Regions from separate parts of the Pseudoglutamicibacter albus genome, predicted to be linked through region 1. Evidence: predicted binding sites of a transcription regulator. Region 1 holds the regulator's gene; the other holds the start of a gene.
What was found. The regulator HrcA, encoded in region 1, represses chaperone genes, less so after heat shock. The targets are predictions, from matches to a motif close to TTNGCACTCGNNNNNNNCGAGTGCNAA.

Region 1 (7,213 bases):
CGTTTTTCGAAAGCGCCTGAATCAGGCCAACCCTCACCTCGGGTCCTGCCTGGCGGACCTCGTCGACAAGAACGCTTACGACCGCAGGATCCACGCGAGTCAGCGTCACGATCGCTGCCCGGCCGCAACCATCCACAACCTGGACGGACTCCCCCGGTTCAAACCGCATGACACGCACGTGATGAGCCTCAGAGGCGCATAGTTGATACGTACCGCCTGGCTGCCAATGGGCCGCCGCGGGATCCATGAACGACTTCAGCGACACCGGTCAGCCCAGGAACTTTTCGCGCAGACGACTCATGAAACCACGTTGGGCGAGCTTGCCGCGTGTGAACTGCTCGTCTCGGGCTTGGGCAAGTTGCTCGAGAAGATCACGCTGCTGCTCATCAAGATTCTTAGGGGTCTCAACGTTGACCGTGACTCGCAGATCCCCACGGCGCCCGCCACGCAGAGACGGCACACCCAAACCAGCCAAGGTCAATGTCTCACCCGACTGGGTCCCGGGTTGAATATCAAGCTCTTGGTCACCATCGAACGTCTCTAGCGTGACCTCGGTGCCGAGCGCCGCCTGAGTCATCGGGACCGACAGGACCGCGTGAAGGTCGTTGCCGACGCGCTCGAAGGTCGCGTGGTTACGGACACTGATCTCAAGGTATAGGTCACCGTTCGGGCCGCCACCCGGACCAGCCTCGCCCTCGCCTTGTAGCTGAATCCGCGTACCCGAGTCGACACCCGCAGGGATCTTAATCGTCTTCTCGGTCTTCTCACGAACGCGACCTTCACCGTTGCATTCGGGGCACGGCTTGACCAGACGGCTACCGAAACCAGAACATGCAGGGCACTCGGAGAGAGTCATGACGTCTCCGAGCATCGAGCGGACCGGACGCTGAATATGCCCGGAGCCGTGGCATGTTTCACACGTGACTGGCTCGGTGTTGCCTTCGGTGCAGGAGCCGTGGCACAACGAACACACCACAGCAGTGGAAACCGTGATGGTCACCTCTTTACCTTGAACCGCATCGACAAGATCGATCGGAACCCGCACTAGACCGTCACGGCCCGGCTGAGTCCGTGACTTTGGTTGAGGGCGGCCACCCCCACCGCCGCCTCCGAAGAACGCATCGAAAATATCCCCGAAGCCACCGAATCCGCTGAATCCGCCGCCACCGAAACCACCGGATGCGCCGTTCTCATCGCCTGTGCGATCGTAATTGCGGCGCTTATCAGGATCAGAGAGCACCTCATAAGCGTGAGTGACCGCTTTGAACTTCTCGTGCGTGTCCTCACCCGGGTTCAAGTCAGGGTGGAGCTGACGGGCAAGCTTGCGGTAGGCGCGCTTGATTTCCTCTTCCGAAGCGTCCTGGGATACCCCCAGGGTTTCGTAGTGGTTAGCCATGACGTAAATAAGTCGCTTTCCTTGGCTGGTCTAGTTGTCTAGTCGTCTGAGTGGGCTAGCTGAATGAGTCGTATATGAATCTTTGTGCCTCTAGATGGACAGGATGCGGCTGAGGTAACGCGCGATCGCTCGTACTGCGCCCATCGAACCTGAATAGTCCATCCGGGTAGGGCCGAGTACCCCGAGCATCGCGGAACCATTAGCTCCATAACTGCTGGCCACAACTGAGGTGTCCGTGAGTTCCGCGTGGGTGTTCTCGCTTCCGATGCGGACCACAACCTGGTCGTCGTCGGCTTCCATCTCTGAAAGCAGACGCAACAAGACAACTTGCTCTTCAAGGGTTTCCAATAAACCTGTCAGATCTTTACGGAAGTCCTGTTGTGAACGGGCAAGATTCGCCGTGCCGGAAAGCACTACCCTATCGACCTGGTGCGCTGTCAACGCGGACGCGATCGCTCGGGCCACGGTGTGGGCGAAGTCCAGAAGCTGCCGCGGCAGGTTGAACCCAGTTGGGTCACCAGGTGGCGGTGAAGACACCGAAGTCAACACGCCGGTTACAGCGTGCAGCGGTTCCCCGACGATGTGCTCGGCAATCTGATCGCGCACTAAAGCGACGTCCACATCAGAGACCTCGTGCGGTGCTGGCACCATGCGTTGGGTCACATCGCCGTTGCTAGCGATCACAACGACCAGAACCTGGCCTGGCCCCATCGTGAGGATCTCAACGTGCCGGATCCGCGTGTTAGAAACCTTCGGGATCTGGATGACCGCAAGCTGCTGGGTCAATGCGGACAGCGCGCGTGCCGTGCGCGCAAGAACGTCGTCGAGTTCCTCCGCGCCTTCAAGTAGCTGGTGGATCGCGCGACGTTCGGCCGCCGAAAGCGGCTTGATGTCCTCGATACGGTCAACGAAATAGCGGTAGCCCTGCTCAGTCGGGATACGGCCGGCCGAGGTATGGGGTGCTTCGATGAGTCCCTGCTCCTCCAAGACCGCCATGTCGTTACGAATCGTGGCTGCCGAGACTCCAAGGTTATGCCGTTCAACGAGTGCGGCAGAACCGACCGGTTCGCGTGAGTTCACGTAATCGTCAACCACTGCGCGCAGCACATGCACGCGGCGCGCGGTTGCACGGCTCACCGGCTTATCGCTGTCTGGGCGGACCACCTGAACTCCTCCTGCCTCATCCGGAAACTACGTGCCAACTACCTGCCAGAGCCTCAGGAACCTCACAACTCTTCAGGAAACCTCTTCACGTTCCACTCTGGCACTCTAATGGCCTGAGTGCCAATTATATCGGTTACCGCCCCGTTGCGGGCCCTACCGGATCGGGTTGCCACCCCGCCGCATCGCCACCCCGCCGCACCGTGCAGGCAAAGGTCCCCTGCGGACGCGCTAGGGCATCGTAGGCTGTAAAAGACTAGAACCGGCAGAGCCGCCCACCTCGGAATGTACCTAAAGGAGCCCAGCTATGGATTGGAGCCAATGGGGCCCCGGCTCGATCTCTCACCCTGCCCGCAAAGCACCGCGCAAGGTCGCAGCCCATGTAGGGCTCGTGCTCGAAGACGTTCAAAGCGGTTTCGTTGGCGAGGTGATCCGGACCGAACGCTCCGGTGGCGTCCGGGTTCTCGAGTTGGAAGACGGGCGTGGGGCTCGCCGTTCTTTCCCTGCCGGTTTCGGGTTCTGGATCGACGGTGAACCCGTCGAGATCGTCGAGCCTGCCTCGATAGCGGAAGCTGAACCGGTCACGAAGATCTCGGCATCTGGCTCGGTGTATGTCGAAGGTGCCCGGGCCAAGACAGCCCGCGCGGCACGTATCTGGGTCGAGGGCATCCACGATGCCGCACTCATTGAAAAAGTGTGGGGCCACGATCTGCGTGTCGAAGGCATCGTCGTGGAACCGATGCACGGCGCCGATGACCTCGCAAGCCTCGTCGAAGAGTTCGCCCCTACACAGCAACGCAGGCTCGCGATACTACTGGACCACCTCGTCGAAGGCTCAAAAGAAACCCGTATCGCCGCCGAAGCGATGCGTGTTCCGGGAGCCCGCGAACACGTCCTGATCGTCGGGCATCCATTCGTGGACGTGTGGGAAGCAGTCAAACCTGAGAAAGTGGGGCTCACAACGTGGCCGCAGATCCCCCGCGGCCAAGACTGGAAACGCGGAATGCTGCGGCATCTAGGGTGGCCTGCTGAAACTGATGCCGACGTGGGGGCAGGTTTCTCCCGCATCCTCGAATCCGTCTCCAGCTACGCTGACCTGCGGCCTGAGCTGCTGGGCAAAGTTGAACACATGATCGACTTCGTCTCAGTTGAGGACTAAGAGGTTCCGGCTGATAGGACTGTTCAAGAAGAACTGAGGACAGACAACTTCACAGTCGGCGAACGTGAAAAGCGACACAGCTGAGAGTTGTCCAGAAGTAGTAGCCCATCTACTACTACAGTCTGATGAGGCTGTAGTAGCTGATGAGTAATATAGTCGACAACTGTTTTCTAGAGAGGAACAAAGCGTGACGAACCCGACACCTGGGCGCCCTCAACAGCCTCGGGATAAAGAGACGTCGACTGACTCGCTGCCCCTTGCCCCGAGCGAGGACAGGCGCTGGGCCACAGTCTCACATTTCGGGGCGATCGCTGGGTTCATTCCCGCGATGATCATCCACTACCTGTTCAAGGATCGCGGGCCGTTCACCGCCCAAGAATCACGTGAAGCCGTGAACTTCACGCTCCCGCTCACAGCCTTGATGTTCGTCCTGATGCTGCTGGCGATATTCATTCCAGGTATCGGTTCGATCTTCTCCGTAGCACTTGTTGTGGTGTGGCTGTACATGACGTTCTCCGGAATCGTCGCCGGCATCGAAGTCAACAAAGGCCGCCCTTACCTGTACCGCTTCAATATGCGCTTGTTCTAATTCTCGCCGCTAATTCTCGATCAGTTCGAGCACTAGACCGTCAGCGAGCAAACGCCCTTTCAACGTCAAGGTAAACCGATCACCATCTTCGGGTGTGGGCTTTTCGTTGCCAGCACCATCAACGATGTGACCCAAGCCGCGCGCCACGAACCCGGGTAGGCGCCCGCGCTCACTGAGCGAAAGCATCGAAACAGGAAGCCCGCTGGCCAAGCGAATCGAGAGCATAATGTTCTCAAGATGGCGAGCATCAGCCGAAGGAACTTCCCGCGCCAACGCCGGCGAGACGCCCGCGTCGATGCGTTGCTGATACGCCGAAGGATGCTTCACATTCCACCAACGGATACCCCCGATGTGCGAATGTGCGCCCGGCCCAATCCCCCACCAATCCTGATTACGCCAATACGCAACGTTATGGCGAGCTTGATGCTTCTCAGAGCGCGCCCAGTTGGAGACTTCATACCAACTGAAACCAGCATCGGCGAGTACCACATCAGCCAGCTCATACTTCTCGGCGTGATCGTCCTCATCGACCATCGGGACCTCGCCGCGCCGCATCTGTGCAGCCAGCTTGGTGCCAGGCTCAACAATGAGTGAATACGCCGAAACATGATCCGGCTCCAACGCTAAAGCCGCATCCAAGGAAGCCTGCCAATCAGCGATGGACTCCCCCGGCGTCCCATAGATCAGGTCAACAGATACATCCAAGCCAGCATCACGCGCCCACTGCACCGCCTGCGATACACGCTCCGGGCTGTGAGTTCGATCCAGGGTAGACAGAACGTGCGGCACCGCCGACTGCATCCCGAACGAAACCCGGGTGAAGCCACCGGCCCTCAGTTCAGCGAGCGATTCAGGCGTGACCGAGTCCGGGTTCGCCTCCGTGGTGACCTCCGCATCGGGTGCGACACCATACAGTGAACGCGCACGCTCAAGGATCATGACCAGGTCCCCTGCTGGCAACAAGGTTGGAGTGCCGCCGCCGAAAAAGACCGTTGACAGCTCGCGAGGCACAGCACCAGCGCGACGTAAAACCTCGGAAGAAAAATCCACCTCACGCGCCGCAGCGAGCGCGTACGTGTCTTGGCTTGCGCCATGACCTAACTCAGTAGCCGTATAGGTATTGAAATCGCAGTAGCCGCAACGGACCGCGCAAAACGGGATATGGACGTAGAAGCTCAAAGAACGCTCATGCGCATCCGCGACCGACTCGCGCGTGAGAGCTCCATCGGCTGGGGCGGGATCCCCCTCCGGCAGCTGCGCCATTACTTCTTCTTGCCCCCGTTATCGTCCGAGGACAGCGCGGCAATGAAGGCCTCTTGCGGGACCTCAACGCGCCCCACCATCTTCATGCGCTTCTTACCTTCCTTCTGCTTCTCAAGCAGCTTGCGCTTACGGCTAATGTCACCGCCGTAACACTTGGCAAGAACGTCCTTACGGATAGCGCGAATATTCTCACGCGCAATAATGCGGGAACCGATCGCTGCCTGGATCGGTACCTCGAACTGCTGACGAGGAATCAACTCACGCAACCGAGAAGTCATCATCACGCCATACGAGTACGCGTTGTCCTTGTGGGTGATCGCGGAGAAAGCGTCCACGCGCTCACCCTGCAACAGGATATCGACCTTTACTAGATCCGCTTCCTGCGCGCCATCAGCCTGCCAGTTCAGTGACGCATAACCGCGGGTGCGCGACTTGAGGTGGTCGAAGAAATCGAACACGATCTCAGCCAGCGGTAAGCGGTAACGCATCTCCACGCGTTCCTCGGACAAATAGTCCATGCCCATCATGTTGCCGCGGCGGCTCTGACACAGCTCCATGACCGCGCCGATGAACTCAGCCGGGGTAATCACGGTCGCTGAAACCATCGGCTCGGTGATCGATTTCAGCTTCCCATCCGGGAACTCAGACGGGTTTGTCACGTGAACATGCGAGCCATCCTCAGTCACGACGTCGTACTCAACGTTGGGGGCTGTGGAAATGAGGTCAAGGTTGAACTCGCGTTCAAGTCGCTCGCGAATGATCTCAAGGTGCAACAGGCCGAGGAAACCAACGCGGAAACCGAAGCCCAACGCAGCGGAGGTCTCCGGTTCGTACACGAGCGCGGCGTCGTTGAGACGCAACTTATCCAATGCATCACGCAATACCGGGAAATCCGAGCCATCGATCGGGAACAATCCTGAGAAAACCATCGGCTGAGGCTCGTCATAGCCCGCCAAATGCTCGGATGCGGGGTTTGTGAAGTTCGTGACCGTGTCACCGACCTTCGACTGGCGGACATCCTTAACACCCGTGATGAGGTAGCCCACCTCACCAGCTGCCAGGCCATCAGTCGGAATAGGGCCTGGCGAAGAAACACCGATCTCCAACAGCTCATAGCTCACGCCAGAAGACATCATCTTGACCTTCTCGCGCGGCTTGAGCCGGCCATCGACAACACGGACGTAGGTGACCACGCCACGGTAGACGTCATACACAGAGTCAAAAATCATGGCGCGGGCCGGCGCGTCAAGCGTGCCTTCAGGAGCCGGAACATCGCGGACGATCTTCTCCAACAATGCCTCGACACCCTCACCGGTTTTACCCGAAACCCGCAAGACATCATCCGGTTCACAACCGATCAGGTTCGCAAGCTCTACAGCAAAGAAATCAGGTTGGGCATTCGGAAGGTCGATCTTGTTCAGAACTGGGATGATCGTGAGCTCATGCTCCATCGCCAGATACAGGTTCGCTAGCGTCTGCGCCTCGATGCCTTGGGCAGCATCAACCAAAAGAATGGCGCCCTCGCACGCGGCCAATGAACGCGAAACCTCATACGTGAAGTCCACGTGACCCGGCGTGTCGATCATGTTCAGAGCGAATGTCTTACCATCCAGTTCCCACGGCATACGCACTGCCTGCGACTTGA
Region 2 (7,213 bases), 570 kb from region 1:
TCGCCGAACTCATGCTGCGGTGGGGCTCCGGCGCGCAAGAAGTTGAGACCGCGGTCATCGCAGTAACCGCCTCGTGCGGGCTGCGGCACGTGGACATGGACATCACGAACCAGTCGATCCACCTCAACTGGACCCCACCAGAAGGCATGCCGGTCTCTGTGATGCGAGTGGTGCGTTCCTTCTCCGACAACTACAAGTCGCTTGCCGCACTGCACCAACTGGTCTCCGACATCTCCGCGGGCCGTGTGGAAATGGAAGCGGCCCAAGCGCGCATGCGTGCAATCCGCCGGTACAGGCACCCGTACTCGGCGAAAGTCACGTTCATCGGAAGTCTCGCGTTCGCGACCCTCTTCGTGGTCTTCATCGGCGGTGGTTGGCGCGCCGCAACCGCGGTGTTCTTCACCCAGGCGTTCATCACGACCGTCACCAGGCTCAACATCAAATGGCGAGTCCCGGAATTCTTCAACGTCGCATCCAGTACGCTGCTGGCGACCATCATCGCGCTCGTACTCTATAACTACGAGATCATCAACAACCCCGAAATGGTGGTTGCCGGTGGGCTCATGCTGATCCTGCCCGCCGGCCGGTTCGTCTCCGCAGTGCAAGATGCGATCTACGGGTTTCCGCTCACCGCGGTCTCCAGACTGTTCTCAGCGCTCATCATCTACGCGGCGATCATCACCGGCGTCATGGCCGGCGCCTATGTTGCGGGCTTCTTCAACCTCAGCGAAATCGACCTCGCCCGGCCCCCTGCAGGCAACAACCTCCCGTTCTGGGTGCTCGCGCTACTCGCGGTCTTCGCAGTCCTGAGCGGGGCCGTCATCCAGCAGGTCGCGCCACGGCACCTCATCGCCATCGCGCTCGTTGTGCTCGCCGGCTACTCGACGTTCTGGATCTTCGCTAACACCCTCAACGTGGGGCCACGCGCAACCCCTGCGGTCGCCGCGACAGTCATGGGCCTGCTTGCACGCTTACTAGCTCAACGGCTTAACATTCCATCGCTGATCCTGATCGTCCCATCAGTGATCATCATTCTTCCCGGACTTGCGATCTTCCGCTCCATGTACGCGATGGTTCAACAAGCAGAAGGTATCTCCACGTCGATCGCAGGCATGGTCGTCTCGTTCTCGATCATCATGGCTATCGCCGTGGGCGCCGCGTTCGGTGACCTCCTAGCACGCCCCTTCACCTCCGCACATAACCGAGCAACCAAGCAGCGCTTCCGCCGCCGCTAACGCCGCTACACGGTCCAGTCGATGGGGTCATACCCCATCGAGACCAGGGCCTGATTCGCGCGTGAAAAAGGACGCGAACCGAAAAAGCCGCGACGGGCCGACAACGGCGAAGGGTGCGCGCTCTTGATCACCGGATGCTCCTGAAGCATGGGCTCGAAACTTTGGGCATGCCGGCCCCACAGTATGCAAACAGGAGCGCCCGCGCCGTATTGCCCCTGCGTCTGTTGCCCAGATCCGTAATGACCAGATCCGTAACGACCAGGTCCGTGCTGACCAGATCCTTGCCGACGTGCCCCGCGCCGACCCAGCTCCGACACGATCGCGCCCGTGACCTCGTGCCAACCGCAACGCGAATGAGAGCCAGCCTCGCCACGAGTCACCGTCAGCGAGGAGTTCAACAGCATCACGCCCTGAGCCAGCCACCGCGAAAGATCACCGTGCGCGGCCGGGGCGAGCCCCACATCGTCAGCAAGCTCACGGTAAATATTCACCAAGCTACGGGGAAGCGGCCGCACTGACGCATCACACGCGAAAGCTAGGCCGATCGGATGCCCCTCAGTCGGGTAAGGGTCCTGCCCAATAATCAGGACCCGGACGTCCTCCGGGGGAATAGACAAAGCACGGAACACATGTTGCGGAGCCGGCAGAATACGCTCGCCCGCGGCAAGGCGGGCAGCCAACTCGTCCCCCACACGCCCCAGCTGCGGACCCAAGCCAGCCAAAACATCACACCAGGCCGGTGCGACACCCCAGCTCAGCCACCGTTCACGCCAGCGCGGGAACCAACTGGAGGGATCAGCGGAGACCTCCGCGCTCGTCGGGACGATTACAGCAGGTAACGCATCAGCCGGTAATGCACTCATGAATCAATGCTGGCATGTGCGACGGTTAGAATGAAACACGCACCGCGGCGAAACTAGACGGCCACACCAGACGGACAAGCCCGAGGGGTAGGCCAGAAGGCTAGGCCAGAAACGGGCCGCCGCATAGCACACCAAGCAAAGGAGCGCAGTGGCTGAAACACCTCAACCCCGGCACTCCTTGACCGAACCCAACTTGACCGATCCCAATCTTGAGTCAGAAGACTCTCCAGCGGGGGAGACCGCAGCGGGGGATGAAACCCTCCCCGAACTGCATCGCGGGATCCTCGACTTTGAGAAGAAGACCTATAAATATAGTGGCGCCAAAGAAGACGCGATCCGCGCCAACTTTGGACTCACAGCAACGCAGTACTACCAGATCCTCAATGGGCTCATCGACCAGCCAGTAGCCCGCCGCTATGCGCCCTACGTGGTGGAGCGGCTACAACAACAACGAGCCGCGCGCACGGCCGCCGCCGGCAACACCCGGGCAACGAGTATGGAGGGATAGGACAACCATGGCCAATCGATACCCCACCGACGAATTCGACTCAGTGCCCGAGACATCCAAACGGGTTGGCGCTCACAGGAACTGGGTTGAATTCCCGTCCCCAACTAAGCGGTTGCGGCCGCTTCTGATCGTTGGAGCGTTCGTGCTGGTGGTGGGGCTCGTGATGTACATCGTTGTGAGGCCGTGGGCCGCCGAAGCATTCGGCGACTTCAAAAAAGACGAGAAACAAACCGAGCAACCTCAAGCCTCGCCATCCACAACAGAAGAGGCGAGCGCAAGCGATACGGAATCTGAGGAACCGAGCCCGAGCGAGTCTGACACGGAAGGCTCGGGTGCCGACGGCGCTGAATCTGGAAGCGCGGACTCTGGAGGCTCCAGCTCTGAAGAAGCCGAAAGCGAAGAATCGAGCGAGTCGCCGGAGAGCAGCGAATCACCAAGTGAGGACGAGGAAAGTAGCGAGCCGGCTCGTGAAGATCGTGATGTGCCGTTGGCGGTCTATAACTCGACCAACCGTAACGGGATGGCGCGCGGTGCAGCCAACTACCTGACCCAGCAGGGCTTCCAGCCAAGAGTTGCTGGGCAGTGGAGCCGCCCCGAGAGCACGAGCCTCGTGTACTACAAGAATGAAGCTGACGCGCAGGTCGCGGCGAAGGTCGCTCGGAGCCTGGGGATCTCCGGGACGTATCAGCACCAGAACATCCCGAGCGACATCACCGTGGTGCTCGGAGCGGACTACACGCCTCGCTAGATTGCGCTGTGGGCGCACGCAAACGCATCTATCTTGCACTCTCGTGGTCAGAGTGCCAACATGGTATTAGCACTCGAGCGCGCTGACTGCCAGAAATGGTGGTTGTGTGTTTCGAGACCACTCGAGGAAGTGAGGGGCGCTACGCCCCGTACCGTCGCGGGCGCGACCTTGAGATGGGACAGAAATGCTTTCACTAGACGTTTCCGGAAAGGAACATCTGAATCCATGGCAAAGACCATTGCATTCGACGAGGAAGCACGCCGCGGACTCGAATCCGGCCTCAACCAGCTGGCCGACGCAGTCAAGGTAACCCTCGGCCCACGCGGTCGCAACGTTGTTCTGGAGAAGAAGTGGGGCGCACCCACCATCACCAACGACGGCGTCTCCATCGCAAAGGAAATCGAACTCGAAGACCCGTACGAGAAGATCGGCGCGGAGCTCGTCAAGGAAGTCGCTAAGAAGACTGACGACGTAGCAGGCGACGGCACGACCACCGCTACCGTCCTCGCCCAGGCTCTCGTGAAGGAAGGCCTTCGCAACGTAGCCGCTGGCGCTGACCCGATCGCTATCCGCCGCGGCATCGAGAAAGCTGTTGACGCGGTTACTGAGCAGCTGCTCGGCTCCGCTAAGGAGATCGAAACCAAGGAAGAGATCGCAGCAACCGCATCGATCTCCGCAGGAGATAAGCAGATCGGTGAACTGATCGCTGAAGCCCTCGACAAGGTGGGCAAGGAAGGCGTCATCACCGTCGAGGAGTCCAACACTTTCGGGCTCGACCTCGAACTTACCGAAGGTATGCGCTTCGATAAGGGCTTCATCTCTGCATACTTCGTTTCCGATGCCGAGCGTCAGGAGACCGTGCTTGAAGACCCATACATCTTGATCGTCAACTCGAAGATCTCCGCGGTCAAGGACATCGTCCCTGTCCTGGAGAAGGTCATGCAGTCCGGCAAGCCGCTGCTGATCATCGCCGAAGACGTCGAGGGCGAGCCGCTGGCAACCCTAGTTGTCAACAAGCTGCGCGGTACCTTCAAGTCCGTTGCCGTCAAGGCCCCAGGTTTCGGTGACCGCCGCAAGGCGATGCTCGCCGACATCGCGATCTTGACCGGCGGCCAGGTCATCTCCGAAGAAGTAGGCCTCTCGCTGGAGAACACGACGCTGGACATGCTGGGTACCGCCCGCAAGGTTGTTGTCACCAAGGACGAGACCACGATCGTCGAGGGCGCAGGCTCCGCCGAGGAGATCGCCGGCCGCGTTGCACAGTTGCGCGCCGAGCTGGAGGCGACCGAATCCGACTACGACCGCGAGAAGCTCCAGGAGCGCCTCGCGAAGCTCGCAGGTGGCGTGGCTGTTCTCAAGGCAGGTGCCGCAACTGAGGTCGAGCTTAAGGAACGCAAGCACCGCATCGAAGACGCCGTGCGTAACGCGAAGGCAGCCGTCGACGAGGGTATCGTCCCAGGCGGTGGCGTCGCGTTGATCCAGGCAGGCGAGAAGGCATTCGCTGGCCTCAACCTGGAAGGCGACGAAGCAACCGGTGCGAACATTGTCAAGGTCGCTATCGAGGCACCACTCAAGCAGATCGCTATCAACGCAGGCATGGAGCCAGGCGTTGTGGTTGATAAGGTCCGCGGTCTCGAGCCAGGCTTTGGCCTCAACGCCGCAACCGGCGAGTACGTCAACCTGCTCGAAGACGGCGTGAACGACCCAGTCAAGGTGACCCGCTCTGCACTGCAGAACGCGGCATCCATCGCTGGTCTGTTCCTCACCACCGAAGCCGTTGTCGCCGACATCCCTGAGAAGGCTCCAGAGATGCCAGGTGCAGACCAGATGGGCGGCATGGGCATGATGTAATGCCCGCCTAACCGTGCGGTTCACCCGAACCCGCGGAACAGGGTAGTTCCTAGAACGGGGCAACCTACAGAACACAGTTGAGGCCCCGAACACGAAGCGTGTTCGGGGCCTCAACTGTTTCACCTTGGCTCTACGTTCACCTCTGCTCTAGAAGAGATGAGCGCGGCGATCAGCCCGAACAGGACACCTGCGATAGGCCAGATCACCCAAGCCGTGCTCCACGCGTCGAACGCGAACGCCCACACAAGGAAGACCAAAGTGGCAAAGCACCAGTAAGGGCCGGCGATCCGGTCGATCTTGCGGCGGGCCTCCAACTTCTCCGGCGCGTAGTCGCGCGTTGAGGTCAACTGGTTATAGGCGCTACGTTCAATCCCGCCGATAGTCAGGAAGGCAACACCAATACCAGTGAGTGGGAAGAGGATCATCAAACCGACCTGATGGAAGCGTTCAGGGGTTGTTGAAGCATCGGCTTCCGCGCCGCAAATAGCCATTGCAGCTACCGCCAGAATGATGAGCGCCACGCCAGCGCCCATCAAGAAGCTAGTGCGCGTTGAACGTTGCTTCTTCTCTCTTTCGTATGCGAGCAGAACATTCGGTTCAAGATCAACTGAGTCGAACTCGTTGAGACTGACTCCATTACGGGAAGAGCCAGATACGAAGAACAGGGCAACACCGATCGCCACGGAAACGAACAGGCCAGCCAAACCGACAGACAGTGGAGATAACGGGCCGGTATTCGTGAAGAACGCACCGCGCGGTGAATCATTGGCTATGCCGAACGTAGCGATGAAACCGCACCCCAGCAGGATGAGGAAGACCCCTACCGCGACGAAGCGAGCGGTGCGGCGGCGCTGACGTAAGAAGTTCTCAGCGTCCACTTTCGAAAGGTGTACCGAAGATTCTCGGGAGGTTTCGAATTCGGTGCGGATCCCCAGCTCATCAGCGAGTTCGTCCAGGTTGCCGAACTGCGTGATGACCTTACCCACGGCTTCGTTGTCGCTTGCCCCAGAATTACGAAGTTCTGTGTACCGGTCTTCGCACATCTGTAGCAGTTCGGATCGGGCCCGCCTGACCTCACGGGAATCAGGCAGTGCATTGAACATGTTTTCGATGTAGCTCTGGATTGCGTTCATGATAGCTCCTCATTCCTGATGAAAAGACTGACCATCTCGACGGTGGCAAGCCACTCTTGGCACCGTGCCAGGTAAAAGCTGCGGCCATCGTCGGTGATTCGGTAGTAGGTGCGGGGGCGGCCGGTCTCCGAAGCCCCTTTGAAGGATTCGAGAGAACCTGCGTTCTCTAGCCTGCGCATGGCCGAATACAGCGTGGTCTCCTTGATGCTGTAGCGCCCGGCTGCCCGGTTTTCGATGTGCTTGGATATCGCGTATCCGTATGAAGGTTCATCCCAGACGCATTCGAGAACAAGAATGTCGATCACGCCGCGGATGACATCTCCGCTGATCATGTCATCTCCGTTCCTCGTGTCTGATGTCTCACATCTGATCCTACACGTGACGTACTATGTCTGCCATAGTATGAGGGGTAAATTTTAGGGCGGACCAAGGAAAAGTCTCCTGATCCGCCCTCGTTGCGGTAGCGGTCTAGCTAATGATGGATGTTCAAGCGGGCCAGCTCTCCAGCGATATTAGACCTTGCTTTAGCTTCCCAGTTCTGTACCGCGAAATCCGTGATGTAGAGCTGCGGTGTTGCCAGCATTCCCTTCAAAATACGGGTTCGTCCCGCAACGAAATCCTCGTCAGGAACGTGCGCGTATTCGTTGCGGACATCCAAAACATAGCGCTGATAACCGGCGTGGGGGCGCGCCAGAACAGACAAATCCGCATCCAGCAACACGCTCACTCCTGCATCAACCTCGCCCCGCCCCTGAACTGCCTCCCGAGCGTAAGCGGCGTGATCAGCGGTTGCCAGGATCGCGCGATAAACACGGTGCACAACATCATGCTCCACGACACCCTGGAGCTGTTGAGCCGCTAATTCGGCTGATGCG

Region 2: the regulator HrcA is predicted to act here: its motif matches at 3,421-3,447, upstream of groL (chaperonin GroEL).

The regions. Positions count from the first base shown of each region.
Region 1 covers NZ_JAVDXX010000001.1:876,464-883,676, forward strand. The annotation lists gene J2S67_RS03860 (16S rRNA (uracil(1498)-N(3))-methyltransferase) at 1-265, opposite strand, end outside; gene dnaJ (molecular chaperone DnaJ) at 269-1,396, opposite strand; gene hrcA (heat-inducible transcriptional repressor HrcA) at 1,487-2,533, opposite strand; gene J2S67_RS03875 (DUF3097 family protein) at 2,865-3,716, shown strand; gene J2S67_RS03880 (DUF4870 domain-containing protein) at 3,904-4,305, shown strand; gene hemW (radical SAM family heme chaperone HemW) at 4,315-5,568, opposite strand; gene lepA (translation elongation factor 4) at 5,568-7,213, opposite strand, start outside.
Region 2 covers NZ_JAVDXX010000001.1:303,837-311,049, forward strand. The annotation lists gene J2S67_RS01290 (threonine/serine exporter family protein) at 1-1,235, shown strand, start outside; gene J2S67_RS01295 (uracil-DNA glycosylase) at 1,241-2,098, opposite strand; gene J2S67_RS01300 (DUF3263 domain-containing protein) at 2,247-2,606, shown strand; gene J2S67_RS01305 (LytR C-terminal domain-containing protein) at 2,614-3,354, shown strand; gene groL (chaperonin GroEL) at 3,580-5,205, shown strand; gene J2S67_RS01315 (permease prefix domain 1-containing protein) at 5,325-6,338, opposite strand; gene J2S67_RS01320 (PadR family transcriptional regulator) at 6,335-6,670, opposite strand; gene J2S67_RS01325 (DUF4031 domain-containing protein) at 6,811-7,213, opposite strand, start outside.